One region of the Solwaraspora sp. WMMD1047 genome, then DNA from elsewhere that is predicted to be linked to it. Evidence: predicted binding sites of a transcription regulator. Region 1 holds the regulator's gene; the other holds the start of a gene.
What was found. Region 1 encodes HrcA, which represses chaperone genes, less so after heat shock. Its sites were predicted from a motif close to GGTTNGCACNCTCNNNNNGAGNGTGCNAACC; they were not measured.
Positions count from the first base shown of each region.

Region 2: O7627_RS29915 (FmdB family zinc ribbon protein) is a predicted target of HrcA. The motif match lies at 5,612-5,642, and genes of this name have one in related genera.

Region 1 is NZ_JARUBL010000001.1:5,668,379-5,679,646, forward strand. It holds gene O7627_RS25855 (glycoside hydrolase family 3 C-terminal domain-containing protein) at 1-54, shown strand, start outside; gene ileS (isoleucine--tRNA ligase) at 35-3,172, opposite strand; gene O7627_RS25865 (TetR/AcrR family transcriptional regulator) at 3,239-3,796, opposite strand; gene O7627_RS25870 (MMPL family transporter) at 4,025-6,205, shown strand; gene O7627_RS25875 (RsmE family RNA methyltransferase) at 6,322-7,173, opposite strand; gene dnaJ (molecular chaperone DnaJ) at 7,177-8,310, opposite strand; gene hrcA (heat-inducible transcriptional repressor HrcA) at 8,365-9,387, opposite strand; gene O7627_RS25890 (DUF4870 domain-containing protein) at 9,639-10,229, shown strand; gene hemW (radical SAM family heme chaperone HemW) at 10,283-11,268, opposite strand, start outside.
Region 2 is NZ_JARUBL010000001.1:6,535,179-6,546,446, reverse strand. It holds gene O7627_RS29950 (IS4 family transposase) at 1-999, opposite strand, end outside; gene O7627_RS29945 (PD-(D/E)XK nuclease family protein) at 1,218-2,060, shown strand; gene O7627_RS29940 (oxygenase MpaB family protein) at 2,133-3,026, opposite strand; gene O7627_RS29935 (Fur family transcriptional regulator) at 3,023-3,457, opposite strand; gene O7627_RS29930 (translation initiation factor 2) at 3,574-3,915, opposite strand; gene O7627_RS29925 (hypothetical protein) at 3,997-4,182, shown strand; gene O7627_RS29920 (flagellar biosynthesis protein FlgA) at 4,317-4,970, opposite strand; gene O7627_RS29915 (FmdB family zinc ribbon protein) at 5,148-5,585, opposite strand; gene O7627_RS29910 (5-formyltetrahydrofolate cyclo-ligase) at 5,710-6,300, opposite strand; gene O7627_RS29905 (diguanylate cyclase) at 6,435-8,840, shown strand; gene O7627_RS29900 (UTP--glucose-1-phosphate uridylyltransferase) at 8,850-9,824, shown strand; gene glp (gephyrin-like molybdotransferase Glp) at 9,838-11,169, shown strand; gene O7627_RS29890 (GNAT family protein) at 11,166-11,268, shown strand, end outside.

The DNA.
Region 1 (11,268 bases):
GCCGCCCACAGTCTGGCCGACCGGCGCCTCGCGGTCACCGCTCGACTCGGCTGACCCAGACCCGCAGCCCCAGCTCGTCGTCGCCGTTGGTGGCGTCGACGGCCGGCAGTTCGCCCTCGCCGATCTCGATGGCGAGCACCGCCTCGGCGATCTCCGCACTCCCCTCGCGGAGCGCCTCGGCGGTCTCGCCGTCGGCCTGCCAGCCGAGCCGGATCCGGTCGGTGATCTGCAGGCCGGCCTGCTTGCGGGCGTCCTGGACCAGCCGGATCGCCTCCCGGACCAGGCCGGCGCGGCGCAGCTGCGGGGTGATCGTGGTGTCCAGCGCGACGGTCAGGTCGCGCTGGCTGGTGACCGCCCAACCGGTCCGGGGGGTCCGGTTGACGATCACGTCGTCCGGGCCGACCTCGATCGGTTCGCCGTCGAGCTCCAGCGGGTAGCTGCCGCCGCCGTGCAGCGCGTCGGCGACGGCGGCCGGGTCGGCTGCGCTCACCGCCTTGGCGACCTGCTGGGTCCGGGAGCCGAACCGCCGGCCGATGCCCCGGAAGTTGGGCTTGACCGTCACGTCGATGACGGTGTCGGCCGCGTCCAGCGGGGCGATCTCGCGGATGTTCAGCTCGTCGCGCAGATAGCCGAGCAGCTCGTCGGCGGGCAGCCGGCCCCCCGGCACCGCCACCAGGGCGCGGGCCAGCGGCTGGCGGACCCGCAGCCCGCTGGCCTTGCGGCCGGCCCGGCCGGCCTCCACCAGGGCGCGCACGGTGGCCATCCCGGCCCGCAGCTCCTCGTCGACGAGCGACGGGTCGGCGACCGGCCAGCTCGCCAGGTGCACCGACTCGGGCGCGTCCGGGGTGGCGGGCCGGACCAGCACCTGCCAGGCGTGCTCGGTGACGAACGGGGTGAACGGCGCCAGCAGCCGGGTCAGCACCTCGAGCGTCTCGTAGAGGGTGGCCAGCGCGGCCGGGTCGCCGGCCCAGAACCGCTGCCGGGACAGCCGCACGTACCAGTTGGAGAGGTCGTCGACGAACTGGCTGATCGCCCGGCCGGCGGTGGCGGTGTCGAAGTCCTCCATCGCCGCGTCGACCACCGACACCAGCCGGTGCAGTTCGGCGGTGAGCCACCGGTCCAGCGGGGAGCGTTCGACGGTCGTGGCCGGGTCGGGGGCCCAGCCGCCGGCCTCGGCGTACAGGGTGAAGAAGGAGACGGTGTTCCAGTAGGTCAGCAGCACCCGGCGGACGATCTCGTCGATCGGGCCGTCGCCGATCCGCCGGGCCGACCACGGCGAGCCAGCGCAGAGCATGAACCAGCGCAGAGCGTCGGCGCCGTGCTTGTCCATCAGCGGGATCGGCTCCAGGACGTTGCCGAGATGCTTGCTCATCTTGCGGCCGTCCTCGGCGATGATGTGCCCGAGGCAGAGCACGTTCTCGTACGAGGAACGGTCGAAGACCAGGGTGCCGATCGCCATCAGGGTGTAGAACCAGCCCCGGGTCTGGTCGATCGCCTCGCAGATGAACTGCGCCGGGTACGCCTGCCCGAACTCCTCCCGGCTGCCCTCGGCGTGCGGGTAGCCGAGCTGCGCGAACGGCATCGCGCCGGAGTCGAACCAGGCGTCGATGACCTCGGGCACCCGCACGGCGGCGGAGCCGCAGTCGGGGCAGTCGAAGCCGATCTCGTCGATGTAGGGGCGGTGCGGGTCCAGTCCGGACAGGTCGGTGCCGGTCAGCCGGCTCAGCTCGGCCCGGGACTCCACACAGGTCAGGTGCCCCTGTTCGCAGCGCCACAGCGGCAGCGGGGTGCCCCAGTACCGGTTGCGGGACAGCGCCCAGTCGATGTTGTTCTCCAGCCAGTCGCCGAACCGGCCGTGCTTGATGGTCTCCGGGTACCAGGTGGTGTTCTCGTTCTCGCGCAGCAGCGCGTCCCGGATCCGGGTGGTGCGGATGTACCAGGAGAGCTGGGCGTAGTACATCAGCGGGGTGTGGCAGCGCCAGCAGTGCGGATAGCTGTGCTCGTAGCGCTGGGCCCGGAACAGCAGCCCGCGCCGCTCCAGCTCGGCGACCAGCACCTCGTCGGCGTCCTTGAAGAACATCCCACCGACCAGCGGTACGCCGGCCGCGAAGTGCCCGTCCGGGCCGACCGGGTTGACCACCGGCAGCCCGTACTGCCGGCAGACCCGCAGGTCGTCGGCGCCGAACGCGGGCGCCTGGTGGACCAGGCCGGTGCCGTCCTCGGTGGTGACGTACTCGGCGAGCACCACCAGGTGGGCGTCGGGGATCTCCACGAAGTCGAACGGGCGGGTGTAGCGCAGCCCGTCCAGGGTGCGGCCGGGCACCCGGGCCAGGATCTCGGCGTCCTCGCCGAGCACCGCCGGGACGAGTCGTTCGGCGACCACGAAGGTGCCGGCGGCGCTGCGGGCCACCGCGTAGTCGACGTCGGGGTGCACCGCCACCGCGGTGTTGGAGACCAGCGTCCACGGGGTGGTGGTCCAGATCAGCAGCTCCACGCCGCCGATGCCGGCGACCTCGCCGAGCACCGGCATCCGGACGTAGACCGACGGGTCGGTGACCGTCTCGTAGCCCTGGGCCACCTCGTGGTCCGACAGCGTGGTGCCGCAGCGGGGGCAGTAGGGCGCGACCCGGTAGTCCTCGGCCAGCAGTCCCTTGCTGTAGATCTGCTTGAGCGCCCACCAGACACTCTCGACGTACTGCGGGGACATGGTCCAGTACGGCTCGGACATGTCCACCCAATAACCGAGCCGAGCCGTCATCGCCTCGAACTCGGCCACGTAGCGCTGCACCGACTGCCGGCAGCGGTCGTTGAACTCGGCGATGCCGACCCGCTCGATGTCCTGCTTGCCGGAGAGGCCGAGTTCGCGTTCGACGGCGATCTCGACCGGCAGGCCGTGGCAGTCCCAGCCGCCCCGGCGCGGCACGTGGTAGCCCTTCATGGTGCGGAACCGGGGGAAGACGTCCTTGAAGGCGCGGGCCTCGACGTGGTGCACGCCGGGCTTGCCGTTGGCGGTCGGCGGGCCCTCGTAGAAGACCCAGCGCGGGCCGCCGCTGGTCTGGGCCAGGCTGCGCCGGAAGATCTCCTTCTTCTGCCAGAAGGTGAGAATGTCGTGGTCCATCGCCGGCAGGTCGATCCGAGCCGGTACGGCACTGAACGGCGACGACCCTGACACTGGCTGCTCCTCATCCGCGAACACGGGCAGATCTTTCCCACAAATAGTAGTTGTCGCGGAAGTCGTTTAACTCGGCAGGCCGAGCACGGCTCCCGCGCAGTCGACCAGGGTCTGGCGCAGCACCGCGGGTTCCACGTCGGGCAGGACCGACGCGGAGGAGAGGGCGGCGCCGAGCACCTCGGACGCGGCGATCGCCCGGATCCGGTCCACGTCGGTCGGGTCCGGCCCGGCGATCCAGGCGTGCAGGCGGGTGCTGAGCCCGATGGTCTCCTGCCAGATCGGCTCGATCGCGGCGAGCACCGCCGGGGTGTCGCGCATGAACATGGCGCAGGCGGCCCGGTGCCGCAGCACGATGTCGAGAAACTGGCCGAGCGCGGCGCGGACCGAGTCGGGGTTGTGCGGCCGCGCCTCGATCAGCTCCACGGCCCGGCGCAGGTCGTCGACGAGCGGGTGCACGAGGGCCAGCAGCAGCGCCTGCTTGGACGGGTAGTGGTAGTACAGCGACGCCTTGGTGATCCCGACCCGGTCGGCGACCTCCCGGAGGCTGGTCTGTTCGAACCCGCGGGCGGTGAAGAGCTCCACCGCGACGGCCCTGATCCGGGCCTTGGTGTCCTCGGCCACCACCGTGTTTCCGCACCTCCTCAAGGGGGTCGCAATCCTAACCGGCAACTCAGTCGTAACGCACACTCAGCGGGATCTCAGCCCCGGGTACGCATCATGACCCGTGAGTGGGCGCGGTCACAGCGGATCGGTCCCGGTCGGAAATCGCCTTGCCGTACGCTCAGAGTCTATCTACCGTGCGGCAGGTAGGCATCTACCTGCCGCACGGTAAGTATCGACCTAGGGGGAGTCATGTTCGAACGGTTGGGGCGCTTCGTCGTCTACAACCCGTGGAAAGTCATCTTCGCCTGGCTGGTGGTGGCCGGCGCGATCCTCGCGCTCGCCCCCACCCTGGACGAGGTCACCAACCAGGACCAGGCCAACTTCCTGCCCGACAGCTACGAGTCCGTGCAGGCGCTGGAGCTGGCTCAGCAGCAGTTCGCGCAGACCAACGACGCGACCGCCACCATCGTGGTGAAGCGCACCGACGGCCAACCGCTGACCGAGGCCGACCACGACACCGTCGGCGGTCTGGCGCAGGCGATCGACGCCGCCGACATCGAGCGGGTCACCGGTCTGGTCGGCCCGCCCGCGCCATCGCCGAACAACCAGGTCGAGTTGGTCACCGTCGGCCTGGTCGGGCTCGCCGAGGACCAGGCGCTGATCGACGCGATCCCCCGACTGCGCGACACGGTCGACACGGCGCTGGCCGACACCGGCCTGGACTCCGCCGTCACCGGCGACGTGGCGATGTTCGCCGACAACGCCGACGCCTTCGACACCGCCCTGGTCGTGGTCGGCATCGCGACCATCGTCCTGATCATCAGCCTGCTGCTGATCATCTACCGCAGCCCGGTGGCGGCCCTGCTGCCGATCGTCGCGGTGAGCGTGGTCAGCGCCGTCTCGCCGGGACTGATCGCCTGGGTGGCGAAGTTCGCCGACCTCCAGGTCGACCCGTCCCTGGAGATCATCCTGACCATCGTGCTCTACGGCGTCGGCACCGACTACATCCTGTTCCTGCTGTTCCGCTACCGGGAGCGGCTGCGGGCCGGCGACGACCGCAAGGTCGGCCTGGTGAACGCGGTGGCCCGGGTCGGCGAGGTGATCGCCTCGGCCGCCGCGGCCATCGTGATCGCGTTCAGCGCCCTGCTGCTGGCCGTCTTCGGCGCCTTCACCAGCCTTGGCCCCGGCCTGGCGATCGCCGTGGTGGTGATGGCGATCGCCGCCCTCACCCTGGTCCCGGCCATCGTCTCGCTGCTCGGCACCAAGGTCTTCTGGCCGTCGAAGTCCTGGCAGAAGGTGCCCACCGGCACCACCTTCCAGCGGCTCGGCCGGTTCACCGGCCGCCGCCCGGGGGTGGTCGCCCTGGTCTCCGGCGGCCTGATGGTGGTGCTCGCGCTGGGTGTCTTCGGCATGAAGTGGGACTACGACCAGACCGGCCAGCTCCCGTCGGACACCGAGTCCGCCCAGGGCTTCGAGGACCTGCAGGCCGGCTTCCCGCCGGGCGCCCTCAACCCCACCACCGTCTACATCCGCAGCGACAACGGCACCCCGCTCGACCCGACCGAACTGCGGCGGTACGCCGAACGCCTCGGCGCCGCACCGGGCGTCGGCGGCACCATGCCCGCCGGTCAGGACGGCAGCCCGGTCGGGCTGAGCCAGGACGGCATGGCAGCCCAGATCAACCTGCTGCTGGCCGACAACCCGTACTCGCCCGAGTCGCTGGACCTGGCCGGCGGCGAGCTGCGCGACCTGGCCCACGCCGAGGCCCCGGCCGGCACCACCGCGCTGGTCGGCGGGGTCACCGCCACCTTCGCCGACATCCGGGACGCCAACAACCGGGATCTGCGGGTCATCCTGCCGATCGCCGGCCTGCTGATCGCGATCGTGCTGGCCCTGCTGCTGCGCAGCCTGGTCGCGCCGATCTACCTGATGGCGGCGGTCTTCCTCGGCTTCCTCAGCACGCTGGGTGCCACCGTCCTGGTCTTCCAGGGCATCGGCAGCCGGCCCGGGCTGTCGTTCATGCTGCCGACGATCCTCTACCTGTTCGTGGTGGCGATCGGCACCGACTACAACATCCTCATGATCGCCCGGCTGCGGGAGGAGGCCCGGCTCGGCAACGATCCCCGCACCGCCGCCGACCTGGCCGTCGAGCATGGCGGACCGTCGGTCGGCGCGGCCGGGCTGATCCTGGCCGGCACCTTCGCCTCGATGATGCTGGCCGGGGTGGCGTTCCTGACCGAGATGGGCTTCGCGGTCGCCGTCGGCATCGCCATCTCGGCGTTCGTGATGTCGATGTTCCTGGTGCCGAGCATCACCGCCCTACTCGGCCACAAGGCCTGGTGGCCCGGCCACGGCGACGCCCCCCGCGACGCCGCACACCCACCCACCGACCCGGCCACCACCCCCGCCGAACCGGCGGTGGCCCACTAACCCTTGATCAAATGATGAAAACGGTCGCTACCGGAGCCGGTAGCGACCGTTTTCATCAACTGATCTTCAGCCCCCGCCGCCCCCACCAGCGCCCCGCCCTCACCAGCGCCCCAGCCTCACCAGCGCCCCAGCCTCGCCGAGAGCACGGCCAGCGCCGCCACCCCCGCCGTCGAGGTACGCAACACCTCGGCCCCGAGCCGCACCGGCACCGCCCCCGCCGCCTCGAACGCCGCCAGCTCCCCCGGCGCGATCCCGCCCTCCGGCCCGATCACCAGTACGATCTCGCCGGCCACCGGCAACGCCACCCGGGACAACGCCAGCCCCGCCTCCTCATGCAGCACCAACCCGGTGACCACGCCCGCCGCACCGGCCGCACCAGCCGAGCCCGCAGCGCCGCCGCAGCCCGCCGCGCCCGCAGCACCGCCGGAGCCCGCAGCACCGCCGGAGCCTGCCGCACTCGCGCCGGGCTGGGTGACCGGGCCGGTCAGCCGACGGGCCACCTCGCCGGTCGAGGCGGCCGCCGCGACGGTCGGGTGCCACGGCCGGCGGGACTGCTTGGCGGCCTCCCGGGCGGTGGCCACCCAGCGCTGCCGGGCCCGCTCCCCCCGCTCGTCGCGCCACCGCACCACCGAGCGTTCCGCCGCCCAGGGCACGATCTCGTCGACCCCCACCTCGGTCATCGCCTGCACGGCCAGCTCGCCCCGATCGCCCTTGGCGATCCCCTGGACCACGACCAGCCGGGGGTCGGGCGGCTCGGCGTACCCCCGGGTGGTGATCGTCAGGTCGAGGGTGCCGCGGCCGACGGCCGTGACCACCGCGGTGGCCGTGCCGCCCCGCCCGTCGGTGAGCAGCAGCGGCTCGCCGACGCGCAGCCGCGCCACCGTGGACGCGTGGTGGCCCTCCGGGCCGTCGAGGGTGCAGGTATCGCCGGTGGGCAGCGCCCCGACCAGGAACGACGGCGCGGACAACGGTCAGGCGTGACCGTTGAACGCGTCGCGCATCCGGGAGAAGAAACCGCCCTGCTTGCTCAGCTCGGCGACCTCCTCGCCCCGGGTCTTCGCGAACTCGCGGAGCATCCGCTCCTGGTCGGCGTCGAGCCGGGTCGGGGTGCGCACGTCCAGGTGCACGTAGAGGTCACCCCGGCCGGTGCCGCGCAGGTGCGGCACTCCGCGGGCGCGCAGCCGCAGCGTGCTGCCCGGCTGGGTGCCCGGCTTGACGTCGACCGGCTCCTCGCTGTCCAGGGTCTTGATGGTCAGCCGGGTGCCCAGCGCCGCCGCCGTCATCGGGACGGTGACCCGGCAGTGCAGGTCGTCGCCCTTGCGGGAGTAGACGTCGTGGGTGCGCTCGTGGATCTCCACGTAGAGGTCGCCCGCGGTGCCGCCGCCCGGTCCGACCTCGCCCTGCTGGGCCAGCCGGATCCGCATCCCGTCCTCGACCCCGGCCGGGATCTTCACGGTCAGCGAGCGGCGGGTCCGCACCCGGCCCTCACCGGCGCAGGTCGGGCAGGGGTGCGGGACGATCGTGCCGTGGCCCTGGCAGACCGCGCACGGCCGGGACGAGACCACCTGGCCGAGGAAGGTCCGCTGCACCGACTGCACCTCGCCCCGGCCGCCACAGGCGTCACAGGTGGCCAGGTGGGTGCCGGCGGCGGTGCCGGCGCCGGTGCAGGTGGTGCAGAGCACCGCCGTGTCGACGGTGATCGGCGCCTCCACCCCGAACGCGGTCTCGTGCAGGTCGAGCTCGAGCCGCAGGATCGCGTCCGCCCCCGGCCGGGTCCGCGGCCGGGGGCCGCGCGCACCGGACGCCCCGAAGAACGCGTCCATGATGTCCTGGAACCCGACGAACGGGCCGGCCCCACCGGGACCGGCGCCCGGACCGCCGCCACCGGGCGCGAGCGGGTCACCGCCGAGGTCGACGATCTGCCGCTTCTGATCGTCGGAGAGCACCTCGTAGGCGGCGTTGATGTCCTTGAACTTCTCGTGCGCCTCCGGGTCCGGATTCACGTCCGGGTGGTACTGCCGCGCCAGCTTGCGGTAGGCGCGCTTGATCTCGTCGTCGGAGGCGTCCCGGCCGACGCCGAGAATGCCGTAGTAGTCCTTGGCCACTGCGTTCCGTGTCCTCATATCCGTCTCGCGCTGCCATTCGCCGGTCGTCAGGGGTCAGTTCTGCGCCAGCAGGTCGCCGACGTAGCGTGCCACGGCCCGCACCGTGGCGATCGTGCCGGGGTAGTCCATCCGGGTCGGGCCGAGCACGCCGAGCCCACCCACGATCGTGGCCCCCGGCCCGTAACCGGTGCTGACCACCGAGGCGGCCCGCAGATTGTCGATCTCGTTCTCGTCGCCGATCCGGACCCGCAGGGTGCTCGGCTCCACCTCGCCGATCAGCTTGAGCAGGATGACCTCCTCCTCCAGCGCCTCCAGGATCGGCCGCAGCGAGCCCTGGAAGTCCAGCAGGCCGCCGCGGGTCAGGTTGGCCGTGCCGGCCAGCGCGATCCGCTCCTCGTGCCGCTCCACCAGGGTCTCCAGCAGCACCGTGGCGAGCGTGGTCATCGCCGGCCGCAGCCGGGGCGGCACCTCCTCGACCAGGGCCTGCACCAGCGGCGGAGTCTCCGAGAGCCGGCAGCTGACGAGCTTCTCGTTCACCAGTTGCCGCAGGTCGGTGACGTCGTCGGCGGGCACCGGGGCGGGCAGCTCGACCAGCCGCTGCTCCACCCGACCGGTGTCGGCGATCATGACCAGCATCAGCCGGGTGGTGGAGATCGGGACAAGCTCCAGGTGCCGCACCGAGGAGCGGGCCAGGCTCGGGTACTGGACCACCGCCACCTGGCGGGTGAGCTGAGCCAGCAGCCGGACCGTGCGGTGCACCACGTCGTCCAGGTCTACCGCGCCGACCAGGAACCGCTCGATCGCCCGCCGCTCGGCCGGGGTGAGCGGCTTGACCCGGGAGAGCCGGTCCACGAAGAGCCGGTAGCCGCGGTCGGTGGGCACCCGGCCGGCACTGGTGTGCGGCTGCCGGATGTAGCCCTCCTCCTCCAGCACGGCCATGTCGTTGCGGACCGTGGCCGGCGAGACACCCAACTGGTGCCGCTCGACGAGCGACTTGCTGCCGACCGGCTCCTGGGTGGCGACGTAGTCCTCGACGATCGCGCGCAACACGTCGAGCTTGCGGTCGTCCAGACCCATCTTCACCTCCCCGACGGCGGGTGGCGCCGGCGCTGGCTGCGCCCGCCTGGCACTCGAATGTAGCGAGTGCCAGTCTACGTCGTCGCCCGGGCCAGGCGCGATGATCGCCGGCCGGCTGGCCGGCGGGCCTCCCCCGAACGACCGGCCCCCAGACCATACCTCCGGACGCCTAACAGCTTCGGTCGGTAATTGTCCACAGATTTCACGGGTGTTGTCTGGCGCCATTTGACCCGTGCCCCTACCGTGACCCCATGACTGAACCACCTCGCCCTCCCGGAGAGGGCTACCCCGGCAGCCCGTCGGACCCGACCTCTCCGCCCGCACCCCCCGGGTCCTACTCGACTCCGGGCGAGGCCCCCGCTCCCGGCTACCCGCCGCCCTCGTACGACCAGGGCGGCTACCCCCCACCCGGTGGCGGCGGCTATCCCCCGCAGGGCGGCGGTTACCCGCCGGCCGGCGGCGGCTACTACGGGGGCGGCCCGGCTCCGGCCGGCTACGCGAACAACGATGAGAAGACCTGGGCCCTGGTCGCCCACTTCGGTGGCGCGGCGGGCGCGCTGGTCGGCGGCGGCGCCGGCGGCTGGATCGCCCCGCTGGTCGCGCTCCTGGCCAAGGGGAACGAATCCCCGACCGTCCGGGCGCACGCGGTGAACGCGCTCAACTTCCAGATCCTCTGGTCGATCATCGCCATCGTGGGTTACATCACGATGTGCATCTTCATCGGCTTCCTGATCACCCTTGCGGCGTGGATCATCGCCACGGTCTTCGGCGTGATCGCCGGGCTCAAGGCGACAAACGGAGAGCTGTACAACTACCCCATGTCGATCAAAATGATCAAGTAACCAGCGCTGTTCGTCGGGCCGGGCCACCCCCTGGGGTGCCCGGCCCGACGTCGTCACGGCAGCAGGTCGCGGACCACCGCGTCGGCCAGCAACCGGCCGCGCAGGGTGAGCACCGCCCGGCCGGCCGCGTACTCGGGGGCCGAGAGCAGGCCGGCGTCGCGGGCCTCGACCGCGCCGGCCAGCCCAGCCGGGTCGAGGGCGGCCAGCGGCAGCCCGGAGCGCAGCCGCAGCCGCAGCATCACGTCCTCAATGTGCCGGTCCACCGGGGTCAGCAGTTCCCGGCCCTGCCCGGGTGACTCGCCGGCCGCCAGCCGGGCCGCGTACGCCGCCGGGTGCCGCACGTTCCACCAGCGGACGCCGCCGACGTGGCTGTGCGCGCCCGGCCCCAGGCCCCACCAGTCGCCGCCGCGCCAGTAGAGCAGGTTGTGCCGGCACTCGTCGGCCGGCGTCCGCGCCCAGTTGGAGACCTCGTACCAGGTCAGGCCGGCCGCGTCGAGGGCGGCCTCCGCGGCCAGGTAGCGGTCCGCCGCCACGTCGTCACTCGGGTACGGCAGCTCGCCGCGCCGCATCCGGGCCGCCAGCCGGGTGCCGTCCTCGACGATCAACGCGTACGCGCTCACGTGGTCCACTCCGGCGGCGGTGACGGCCGCCAGCGACCCGGCGAAGTCGTCCGCGCTCTCCCCCGGCGTGCCGTAGATCAGGTCCAGGTTGACGTGGTCGAACCCGGCGTCGCGGGCCTCGGCGGCGGCGGCGGTGGCCCGGCCCGGGGTGTGCCGGCGGTCCAGCACGGCGAGCACCCCGGCCGCGGCCGACTGCATGCCGAGCGAGATCCGGGTGTAGCCGGCCGCCCGCAGCTCCTTGAGCGAGGTCGGGGTGACCGACTCCGGGTTGGCCTCGGTGGTGATCTCCGCGTCCGGCGCCAACCCCCAGGTCCGGTCGATGGCGTCCAGCATCCGGGCCAGGTCGTCGGTGGGCAGCAGGGTGGGCGTGCCGCCGCCGACGAAGACGGTGTCGACCCGGGGCGGCGGCGCGTCGCCGA
Region 2 (11,268 bases), 870 kb from region 1:
CCCTCGCTGGTGGGTCTTGAGGTTCTGGTAGCTGTTCTCTGTTTCCCAGCGTTGGTGGTAGCAGTCGATCAGCTGTCCCGCGGTGATGTCCTGCGGGCAGAGTAGGTTGGTGACCAGCCGGTACCGCTCGGTCCGGCATGCCGTCACGCCGTGTCGGTTGGTGGTGGCGACCGTGACGGTGTACTCGATCACCCGGACGGTGATGACCGGTTCGGTGCCCCGCCGCCGCCCTGGTGGGGGTTTGATGACTGATATCCAAGATCCATCTGGCAGTGCCCTTACCACGGGCAGGTGGCGGTTGGACTTCATCCGCCAGAGCAGTCCTGCGCCGGTGGCCTCCGCTGCCCGCCACAGGTCATAGCCGTGAAAGTTCCGGTCAGCGACGAGCAGCATGTCTTCCCGTAGCAGGGGAAGCAGGGCGCGGGCCTGGACCATTTCCGCTTCGCGGCCGAACGACGCACCGATGACCGCATGCGTGCCACACTCGATCAACGTCAACAGCCACAGCCGTGGGTAGCCCGCCGTGTTGCCACCGCCACCCGCATCACGACCAAAAGCGGCCTCATTGGCGGGACTGTCGGCCGTCTGCAGCTTGGTGCCGTCCCAGGCCACGACCCGCCGTCCGGCCACGAACACGCCGGGCATGCCCGGCTCGCCCCGCGCCCCGGCCACCCGCTCGAACAGATATCTCAGAGGCGCCTCCCCCAACCGCTGACGGGCCTGAGAAAACGCCGAGGTGGTAGGGGTGATCCTGGCCAACGCGGGCCAGCCCGAAACCAGCAACCGCCACACCTGCCGGTAGCCGTCCGTACTGAACAGGCACATCGCCAACACAAACAACACCACCACCCGAGCCGGCAGCAGACGTACCCGCCGCTGAGTGACTCCGGTCGCCGCTACCGCCTCATCGATGAGCTCTCGCGGCACCGACTGTGACAGCACGCCCAGCCCGATGTGTTGCCACGCGGCGCCCGCACCAAGCCGCGGCAACGCATCCATGGAAGAATCCCCGGACAACGAAGCTCCTGTATGAATTTAGATCTTGGTCGATCCACGTTCTACAGGAGCTTCGTCTTATTCAGGCACGTGACACACCCTTAACTTCCTGGCATTGCGGCCGGGGGTGAAAGGATCGTGCGGTGCGAAGGCCATCCCGACCCGGTAACCGGGCCCCCCGCCCCCGCGACGGCCAGCCGGAGCAGCTCGGCTTCGAGGGGATGCCGGAGCGGTTGTTCGTCTGCACCCCGAGCAAGCTCGGCGCCTACACCGACTGTCCGCGCCGCTACCGGTACTCCTACCTAGACCGGCCGGCACCGGCCAAGGGACCGGCCTGGGCACACAACTCGCTCGGCGCGAGCGTCCACACCGCCCTGCGTAACTGGTACGCCCTGCCGGCCGACCGACGCCGCCCGGAGGCGCTGCCCAGCCTGCTCAAGGGCACCTGGGTACGGGACGGCTACCGCGACGACGAGCAGGAGCGGGCGGCGTACCGGCGGGCGCTCGGCTGGCTGGAGTCCTACGTCGACACGCTGGATCCGGCCGACGACCCGCTCGGCGTGGAGCGCGTGGTGGCGGTCAAGACCGCGGTGCTCGCCTTCAACGGCCGGGCGGACCGGATCGACTCGCGGCCCGGCCCGGAGGGTCCGGAGCTGGTGATCGTCGACTACAAGACCGGCCGGACCGGATTGGACAGCGACGACGCGCGCGGCTCGACCGCGCTGGCGCTCTACGCGTACGCCGCGGAGCGGGTCTTCCGCCGGCCCTGCCGGCGGGTGGAGCTGCACCACCTGCCGACCGGCACGGTGGCCGCCCACGAGCACACCGCGGAGTCGATCGCGCGGCAGGTCGGCCGGGCCGAGGAGACCGCCCGGGACATCCTCGACGCGGAACGGTCGGTGGCCGACGGCGGCGACCCGGACGAGGCGTTCCCGGTCGCGCCCGGACCCCGGTGCGCCTGGTGCGACTACCGGCGGAGCTGCCCGGCCGGGGCGCAGGCGCCGGGGAAGGAACCGTGGGCAGCGGTCGAACGGACCCTCCTGCCGACCGACGACGCGAGCTGACCTGGACCTGAACCGCCGGGACCCGGGGCGGGCGGGTCGTGGATCTGGGCGGGTCGTGGATCGGGCCGGGGCTCAGCCGGTGGCCGGGGCGAGCCGGGCCGCCCTGGCCTTCGCCTCCTGGTAGAGCGGTCCCTCGACGTACCGGCGGGGAATGGCGTTCAGGGCCAGCCGCAGCGTCCGGACCGAGAGCGCGGCGGAGAGGTCGGTGGTGGGTAGCCCGGGGGCGCCGTACCGGCGGCGGGCCCAGGCCGGCAGCAGCCCGAACGCGGTGCCGGCGATGCCGAGGTACGCCAGCCGGGCCGGCCCGAGGCTGAGGCCGAGCTTGAGCGGGCGGCTCATCCGCCACGGCACCGGGGGAGCGGTCAGGAAGAAGGCCGTTTCGGCCGCCTCCCGGGTCATCCGCAGCTCGGGCCGCACCGCCCGGTAGTACTCCGCCACCTCGGCGAGGCTGCCCGGCACCGTCGCCGGGTCGAGGCCGACCAGCGCGGCGGCGGCCCGCTGCTCGGCGTAGTAGCGGTCCACCTCGTCGTCGGTGAGCGGCAGGCCGGCCCGCCGAGCGGTGCTGACGAACGACTCCACCTCGGTCACGTGCACCCAGCGCAGCAAATCGGGGGAGTCGACCCGAAACTCCTCGCCGGTGAGGAGGTCCCGGCCGCGCAGCCGGGCGTGCCGGGCGCGCAGCCGGCGGCCGGCCGCCTCGGCCTGGGCGGTCGTGCCGTAGATGGTGGTCGCCACGTACTGCGCGGTGCGCACCAGCCGCCCCCACGGGTCGGAGCGGAAGTCGCTGTTCTGGGCCACCCCGGCCATCGCCCGGGGATGCAGTGCCTGCAGATAGAGCGAGCGCAGGCCGGCGAGGATCAGGATCGGCTCCTCGTGCACCTTCCAGGTCACCGAACCGGGCCCGAAGAGGCCGAGGTCGTCGTCGGGCGACCGGGCCGGCCGCCCGGGCGTGACCGTGGTGCTCATCGCTCCGCCTCTCGGCGGGTCTGGCAGGCCGGGCAGAGGCCCCAGAAGGTCACCTCGGCCTCGTCGACCTCGAAGCCGTACGCGTTCGTGGTCTCCGGGTCGAGGCAGGGCGCGGCGCCGACCGCGCAGTCGACGTCCGAGATCTCACCGCAGGCCCGGCAGACGATGTGATGGTGGTTGTCCCCGACCCGGGCCTCGTACCGGGCCGGGCTGCCGGCCGGTTCGATGCGCCGGGACAGGCCGGCCCTGGCCAGCGCGCCGAGCACGTCGTACACGGCCTGGGTGGAGACCGAGTCGAGCCGCTCCCGGACCCGGCGGGTGATCTCGTCGACCTCCAGGTGGCCGCCGCCGGCGAGCACCTCCAGCACGGCGAGGCGCGGCCGGGTGACCCGCAGGCCCCTCGACCGGAGCAGTTCCTCACCGCCGGGCATTACCCCATCACAGCACGGCGTTCAACTGGCGACAACCCGTTGGTCAATCGATGGTGGTCGGCGCCACAGCCGGCTGACCAGCGCCCGGGGCGGCGCAGGTGCGCTGTCGGCCGCGTTCAGAACAGCACTCGGGAGCAGAGCAGACACATCACCACCAGGAGTACCGCCGTGGTGAGCATTCCGATGCCGTAGGTGAGGGTGCGGGCGCTGCCCTCGGCGGCGTCCAGGGCGGGTAGGTCCTGCGGCGGCAGCCGGCCCGGTGGCGGCGGCTGCACGTGCACCGGCGGCCGCCAGCCGGCCGGTGGGGGAGTGCTGGGGGGCGGCCCTGGATAGCTGGGCCGGCCGACCGGACCGGCCGCTTCCGGTGCCGGCTGGTCGGGTCGCCGCAGCCCGTCCGGCTGGCCGGGCGGCCGGCGCCAGAAGCCCTCGTCGGCAGGATCGCCGTTGCCGGTCGTCACAGGCCTGACGCTACCAACGCCGGCCGGCCGCCGGCCCCGCGGCAGTGCCGGAGAGCCGCCTGGCTGGGTAGGCTCCCGGTCGTGAAGCGCGCCGATGAACCACCGGTGCCCCGCGCGTCCGGGGACGACGACCGGGAGGTCGATCTCAGCGAGGACTTCGTCGTGCTGCCCGAGCAGACGGCGGACGACACCGACCGGGGGTGGGGCGAGTACGCCCGGTCCAACGACGACCGGTTGCTCGCCGAACGCCCGCCGCACTGGGACTGACCGGCGCCGGGCAGCCGGCACGGGTGGCCAGCACGGGCTGCCGGCACGGGTGGCCAGCCCGGGCAGCCGGCACGGGTGGCCAGCACGGGCTGCCGGCACGGGTGGCGGATGGGCCTGATCGGTGCGCTGGGCGGTCAGGGCAGGACCGCGAGGGCGAAGCGGGCGTCGGGCGGCATGCCGATCGTCCGTCGCGCCTGCTCCGGGTCCAGCGCCAGGTAGACGGCGGCCGAGCCGTCGGTTGCCGCCGGGCGCAGCACGGCCAGGACCGGCACCCGCTCGGCCAGCAGCACCGGCTCGACGGTCGCGCCCGGACGGCGGGCGGGCAGCGCGGCCAGCAGGTTGACCCGGGTGCCGGGCCGGACGACGGCCAGTACCGCCGGCTCCGCCAGTGGAACCGGAACGCCGACCGCCCCGGCCGGCAGGGGCAACCCGCCCGGCAGTTCGCTGCCAGGCTGCCCGTCCGCGTCGGCCGGGTCATCGGCGGCGTCGTCCGCGTCGGCGGCCGGCCGGCCGGCAGCCTGGGCGGCCGGACCGGGGTCGGGATGATCCGTGGAAACCGGCCCGCTCGCTGGCCCGGCCGAACGGCCGGCACCGCAGCCGTCGCCGCCCGCACCCCGGCCGTCAACCGGCGTGCTGGCGACCGGCTCGCAGCCGGTCGCCGGCGGGACCGCGTACAGCGCTCCGGCGGCCAGGGCCAGGAACGTCGCCACCAGCCCGGCTCGGAGCACGGTGGTCCGCCGGGGCGGTCCCGGCCAGCGGGTCGGCCGCAGGGCCGGCTCCGTCGCCATCCGTCGCCTCCCTTCCCCGGGGCACCGGTCGGTGTCCGGGACGTCAGGAGGCTAGGCGCCCGGCGAGTCGGCTCGCCGATGGAAAGCGCCAGGCTGTGGAGAACCTGGCCGGCTGTGGACAAGCCCCCGCCCGGGCGCCACTCGTGCTACGAAGCGGCCCGGAGCGCGGGCCGGTCGTCAGGCGCCGGTCTTGGTGGCGGTGCTCGTCGAGCCGCCGCCGGACGAGGTGCCGCCGGTGGAACCCGCCTTGGCCTTGGCGCTGTCCGAACCGCCGCTCTTGGTGGCACTGTCGGTGCTGCCCGAGCCCTGGGACCCGCCGTTGGCCGAGCCGCCGCCAGCGGTGGCGCCGCCGTTCGAGCCGGAGTCCCCGGAACCGCTGGTCGCGGCCTTGGTCGCGGAGTCACCGCTCTCCGACCCCTTGCGGGAGCCGTTCGAGGATTCCCGGGAGTCGTTGCGGTAGAAGCCGGACCCCTTGAAGACGATGCCGACGGAGCCGAACAACTTGCGGAGCCGACCCTGACACGCCGGACACTCGGTGAGCGGCTCGTCGGTGAAGGACTGGACCGCCTCAAGTTGATCACCGCACGCGGTACAGGCGTACTGGTAGGTGGGCACGGTTCCCCTCCGGATCTTGCTCGGGCTGTTGGCACTCGTCGTGTCCGAGTGCCAATGGTGCTTCATCGGACCCGATTTCGTCCACCCGGCCCGGCCACCAGGTCACCCCGGCCGCCCGGCGGCCTCACCCGGGCGGCCCGCCGCCCCGGTCGCCGAGTGACCTGAAGCCGCCGGTCGGGGTGACCACCGCGTGCACCGGGCGGTCGTGTGGATGGGCCGGAAGCCGATCGACCAGTTCGCCGTCGTGCAGCGCCGCCACGATCAACGCACCCGGTGCCACCCGGGCGAGCGCGCGGTCGTACGAGCCGCCGCCGCGGCCCAGCCGGATGCCGGCCCGGTCCACGGCCAGCGCCGGTACGACCACCAGCCCGGCCCCGGCGATAGCCGCCCGGCCCAGCCGGGCGCCGTCCGGCTCCCGCATCCCTCGACCGGCCGCCACCAGACCGCCTGGTCCGGTGTAGCGACCCCAGTCCAGATCCAGATCGGTGCGCAGCACCGGCAGCAGCAGCCGGCCGCCGCCGGTCTCGACCGCCCGGGACAGCACCTCGGGCAGCTCCGGCCCGCCCGGTTCGGCCCCGACCGGCGCGTACCCGGTCATGGTGGTCGGGCGCAGTCGACGTACCAGGTCGGCCAGCTGGTGCTGGACGGCGCCGGCGGCGTCGGCCCGGGTCGGAGCCGGCAGCGCCCGGCGGCGGGCGAGCAGGTCGTGGCGCAGCTCCCGCTTCACCCGGTCGATCGCATCCGCTTCGTCCGAAGAATCCGACACGTAACACTCCTGCCGTGACCCGCGTTAAGTAAGTGGTTTGTCGCAGCATCGCAGCATCGGGTGCGGAGCTTCCGGAGGGAAGAGTGACGCTGCGCGGAAGGTTGACAAGCGCCTTTCTCGCCGTGGTGCTCGGCCCGGTGCTACTCGGCGCCGGCTTCGTCGGCGTCACGGCGGCCACCGTCGGTCACCAGCGGTCCGAGGACCGGCTGAGCCTCGCCGCAACCACGGTACGCAACACGATCACCGCGCTGTGCCAACAGCTCTACTCCGCCGCCGCCGCGGTCGCCGTGGCCACCGACCGGTCCGGGCTCGCCACCGAGTTCGTCACCCAGGGCCTGGCCAGCGCGGTCCTGGTGACCGCTGCGAACGGCACGCCGGTGTTGATCACGCCCGACCCGCCGGCCGGACCGTGGGCCGACTGCGGCGGCGACCGGTCGACCGCGGTGGCGCCGCGGGCGATCGCCGCCCGGGTCGAGCTCCGGGACACCGCCGGAACCCCGAGCGGCAGCGTGCACGCCGCCCAGGTGCTGGACACCGCCTTCGTCACCCGGCTCGCCGCCGCCACCGGTACCGCCGTCACCCTGCTGCCGGCCAAGCCGGCCGCCACCGGCCCGGCGGGTCCGGCCAGTCCGACCGGCGGGCCGGAGGCCACTGCCGGACCGGTCACCGACGGATCGGCCGCCGAGGGACCGGCCGCCGAGGGACCGGCCACCGACGGATCGGCCGCCGACGGATCGGTGGCCGAGGGGTCGGCGCCCGGGGGGTCGGCCACCAGGGAATCGATCGACGGCGGCCCGCCGGCGGTCGACCCGGACGCCGACGGCGGTCCGAGCACCGAACCCAGCGGCACCCGGGAATCGGTGTTCGCCGCCGCCGAGCGGATCACCGGCGACGGAATCGTCGAAACCCGCGGCGGCCGGTACGTCAAACGGATCGGCCCCGCCCCGGGCCAGCCCCTACCGCTGATCCTGTCGGTGGCCCGCGAACCGTCGCGGACCCTGCACGCCCTGCTGGCGGGGGCGGTCGGAGTGGCCGGCGTCCTCGCGCTGCTGGCCGCCCGCCGGCTGGCCCGCTCGACCACCCGCCCGCTGGTCGAGCTGGCCCGGGCGGCGGCCCGGATGGCCGGCGGCGACCTGACCGCCCGGCTCCCGGTCCGGGCGCCCGACGAGGTCGGCCGGCTCGCCAGCACCTTCAACCGGATCACCCGCGAGACCCAGACCTACGCCCAGGCCCTCACCGTCAGCCGGGACCAGCTCCGCGGCCACCTGGCGATCCTCGGCGACACCCTGGCCAGCACCCACGACCTGCCGCGGATCCTGCGGGTGATCCTGCGGACCGCCGTCACCGCCACCGGCGCCCGCGCCGGCCTCGTCCTGCTCTTCGACCCGGCCACCGGCACCCTGGTCTGCCGCTGCGCCGAAGGACTCAGCCCGACGGCCGGCGCCGACGACGGCCCGATCCGGTTCGGCGCCGGGCTGCTCGGCGCGGTGGCGGCCACCGGCGAGCCGCGCCGCGGCCGGGTGGACCGGGACGGGCCGGCGCTGGCCGAACACGAACCCCGGTGCCACACCTACGTCGCCGTGCCGTTCACCGCCGCCGGGCAACCCCACCAGCCGGGCCTGCCGCTGCCGGCGACGGTTGCCGGTCGGCCGGACGCCATCGGGGTGCTGGCCCTCTACGACCGGCACGGCGGCGACGAGTTCGACGACGCCGACCTGGCCACCCTGCGCACCTTCGCCCGGCACGCCTCGGTGGCGGTGGAGAACGTCCGGATCCACGAGGAGGCGCAGCGGCTCTCCCTCACCGACCCGCTCACCGGGCTGTGGAACTACCGGTACCTGACCGAGTCGGTCCGCCGGGAGGTCGAACGGGCCAGCCGGTTCGGCCGGATGCTCAGCGTGCTCGCGCTGGACCTCGACCGGTTCAAAGGGGTGAACGACTCCTACGGCCACGCCGCCGGGGACGCGGTGCTGGCCGAGTTCGCCCGCCGGATCCGCAACCTGGTACGCGAGGTGGACCTCGCCTTCCGCCGCGGCGGGGAGGAGTTCGTGGTGCTGCTGCCCGAGACCGACGCCCCGGGGGCGGCCACCGTCGCCGAGCGGCTCGGCGCCACCATCCGGGACACCCCGATAACCGTCGACGCCGAGGTCGGCCCGGCCGGCGAACGCCGGCGGATCTCGGTGACCGTGTCGATCGGCATCGCCGTCTATCCGGACCACGCGTTCACCGGACCGCACCTGCTCGAAGCGGCCGACCAGGCGCTCTACGCCGCCAAGTCCGCCGGCCGCGACACCTACCGGATCGCCGTACCCAGGATCGGGCCGCCGGTCGCGGAGCTGGCGGTGGCCGGCGGCGCCGTGCCGCCGGCCGACGACCTGCCCCGGGCCGGCCGGGCGCCCCGGCCGGCCGACGCGACGGACGGTGAGGTGGGTCGCCCCGGCGGCGCGTCTTCCGGGGCACACCCGCCGCTACAGACCCGTGGCCGATAGTCTCGCGACATGCCGGAGCATGCAGCGACCTCAGCGACGAACTCCTCCTCGACCCCCACGACCCCAGCGCCGACCGGGCGACGAGCGGTGAAGGCGGTCATCCCCGCCGCCGGTCTGGCCACCCGGTTCCTGCCCGCCACCAAGGCGGTGCCGAAGGAGCTGCTGCCGGTGGTCGACCGGCCCGTCCTGCAGTACATCGTGGAGGAGGCCGCCGCGGCCGGCATCGGCGACGTACTGCTGATCACCGGCCGGGGCAAGACGTCGATGGTCGACCACTTCGACCGCCAGCCCTACCTGGAGCAGCGCCTGGAGGAGAAGGGCGACGCCGCGCGGCTCGCCGCCGTCCGCCGCCCCGCCGAGCTGGCCGAGATCTACACCTGCCGGCAGGGCGAGCCGCTCGGCCTCGGCCACGCCGTCTCGTACGCCGAGTCGCACGTCGGTGACGAGCCGTTCGCGGTGCTGCTCGGCGACGAGTTCGGCGACCCTGCCGACCCGCTGCTCCCCCCCATGCTGGAGCTGCAGTCCCGCACCGGCGGCATCGTCCTCGCCTTCGGCGAGGTGCCCTGGGAGGAGACCAAGCGGTACGGCATCGCGTCGGTCACCGAGGCCGAATCCGAACTGACCGACCTCGGCGAGGTGGTGAAGGTGACCGGCCTGGTGGAGAAGCCGGACCCCGCCGACGCCCCGAGCAACCTGGCCGTACTCGGCCGCTACATCCTGCCCGGCCACATCTTCGACGCGATCCGGCGGACCGGCCCCGGCAGCGGCGGCGAGATCCAGCTCACCGACGCGATGGCCACCCTGCTCAAGGAGGGGACACCGGTGCACGCCATCGTCTACCGCGGCACCCGCTACGACACCGGCATGCCGCTGGGCTACCTGCAGGCGGTGGTGCAGCTGGCCTGCCAGAACGACGACCTCGGCGCCGAGTTCCGGCAGTGGCTCGGGGAGTTCGTCGGCACGTTCGCCGGGCGCAGCACATGACCGGGGTGACAGTGTGACAGCCACGGCCGACGCCGAGGCGGCCGCCAACGAGCTGACGCCGCTCGCCGACTACCTGGGCAGCGTACTGCGCAGGTTACGCGCGCTGCCCCCGCTCGACCTCGACCTGACCCAGGCGTACGGGAACGTGCTCGCCGAGAACGTCACCGCGCCGCACTCCTTCCCGGCGTTCGACCAGGCCGCCATCGACGGGTACGCGGCCCGCTGGGAGGACATCTCCGGAGCCGGCCGGGGCGGCGGCTTCCCGCCGGCGGGTGGCCTCGGCCCCGGCCCGGCCCGGCTCGGCGACCCCCGGCCGGTCCGGCTCAACGTCGTCGGCGACCTCGGCGCGGCGAGCTGGCGGCCGGTCCGCCTCACGCCGGGATCCTGCTTCTCGGTCGCCGCCGGCTCGCCGCTGCCGCTCGCCGCCGACGTCGTCGTCCCGGTCGAATGGACCGACCAGGGCATGGCCGCGGTGGAGATCTTCCGCACCCCCAAGCGGGGGTACGGCCTGCGCCGGGCCGGCGAGGAGATCGCCGCCGGCACCCTGCTGGCCCGGTCCGGCAGCTACATCTCGCCGGCCCTGGTCGCCGTCCTCGCCGCCACCGGCATCGGCCACGTGGTGGTCCGGCCGAGCCCCCGGGTGGTGATCGTGGCCACCGGTGACGAACTTGTCGACGTCGGCCGGGGCAGCCAGCCCGGCCAGGTCGTCGACGCCAACTCGCACGCCCTCACCGCGGCCGCCGCCGAGGTCGGCGCGGTCGCCTACCGGGTCGGCATCTGCGACGACGACCCCGAAGGGCTGCGCGGCCTGCTGGAGGACCAGACCCTGCGGGCCGACCTGATCATCACCACCGGCGGCACCGGCACCGGGCCGGGCGACATGGTCCGGCGGATCATGTCCCGCCGCGACGGCGGGCGACCCGGCCCGGTCGTCTTCACCGACGTCGCGCTCTACCCCGGCGCCGCCCTCGGCTTCGGCACGGTCGGCGCCGAGGAGGTGCCGGTGGTCTGCCTGCCCGGCGACCCGGGCGCCGCGCTGATCGGCTTCGAGGTGCTGGCCCGGCCCGCCATCCAACTGCTCGCCGGCGCCGAACCGGTGTTCCGGCCGAGCGTGCGCGCCCACCTGCTGGAAACGCTGTCGTCCCCGGCCGGGCTGCGCGAGTTCCGCCCCGCCCACGTCGCCGAGCGGCGCGGCGGCGGCTACACCGTGCAACCGCTGCTCGGTGGGCCGTACACCCTCTCCGGGCTGGCCGAGGCGAACGGTCTGCTGGTTCTCGGCGAGCGGGTGACCACCGCGGCGGCCGGCTCCACCGTGGACGTGCTGCTGCTGGACCGGCGCCGATGAACCTCTCCGCGCCCGGCTGGCCCGTGGTGCTGCGGGACGGCCCGGTCGTGCTCCGCCCGTACCGGCGCTCCGACGCCGCCGCCTGGTCCGAGGTGCGCC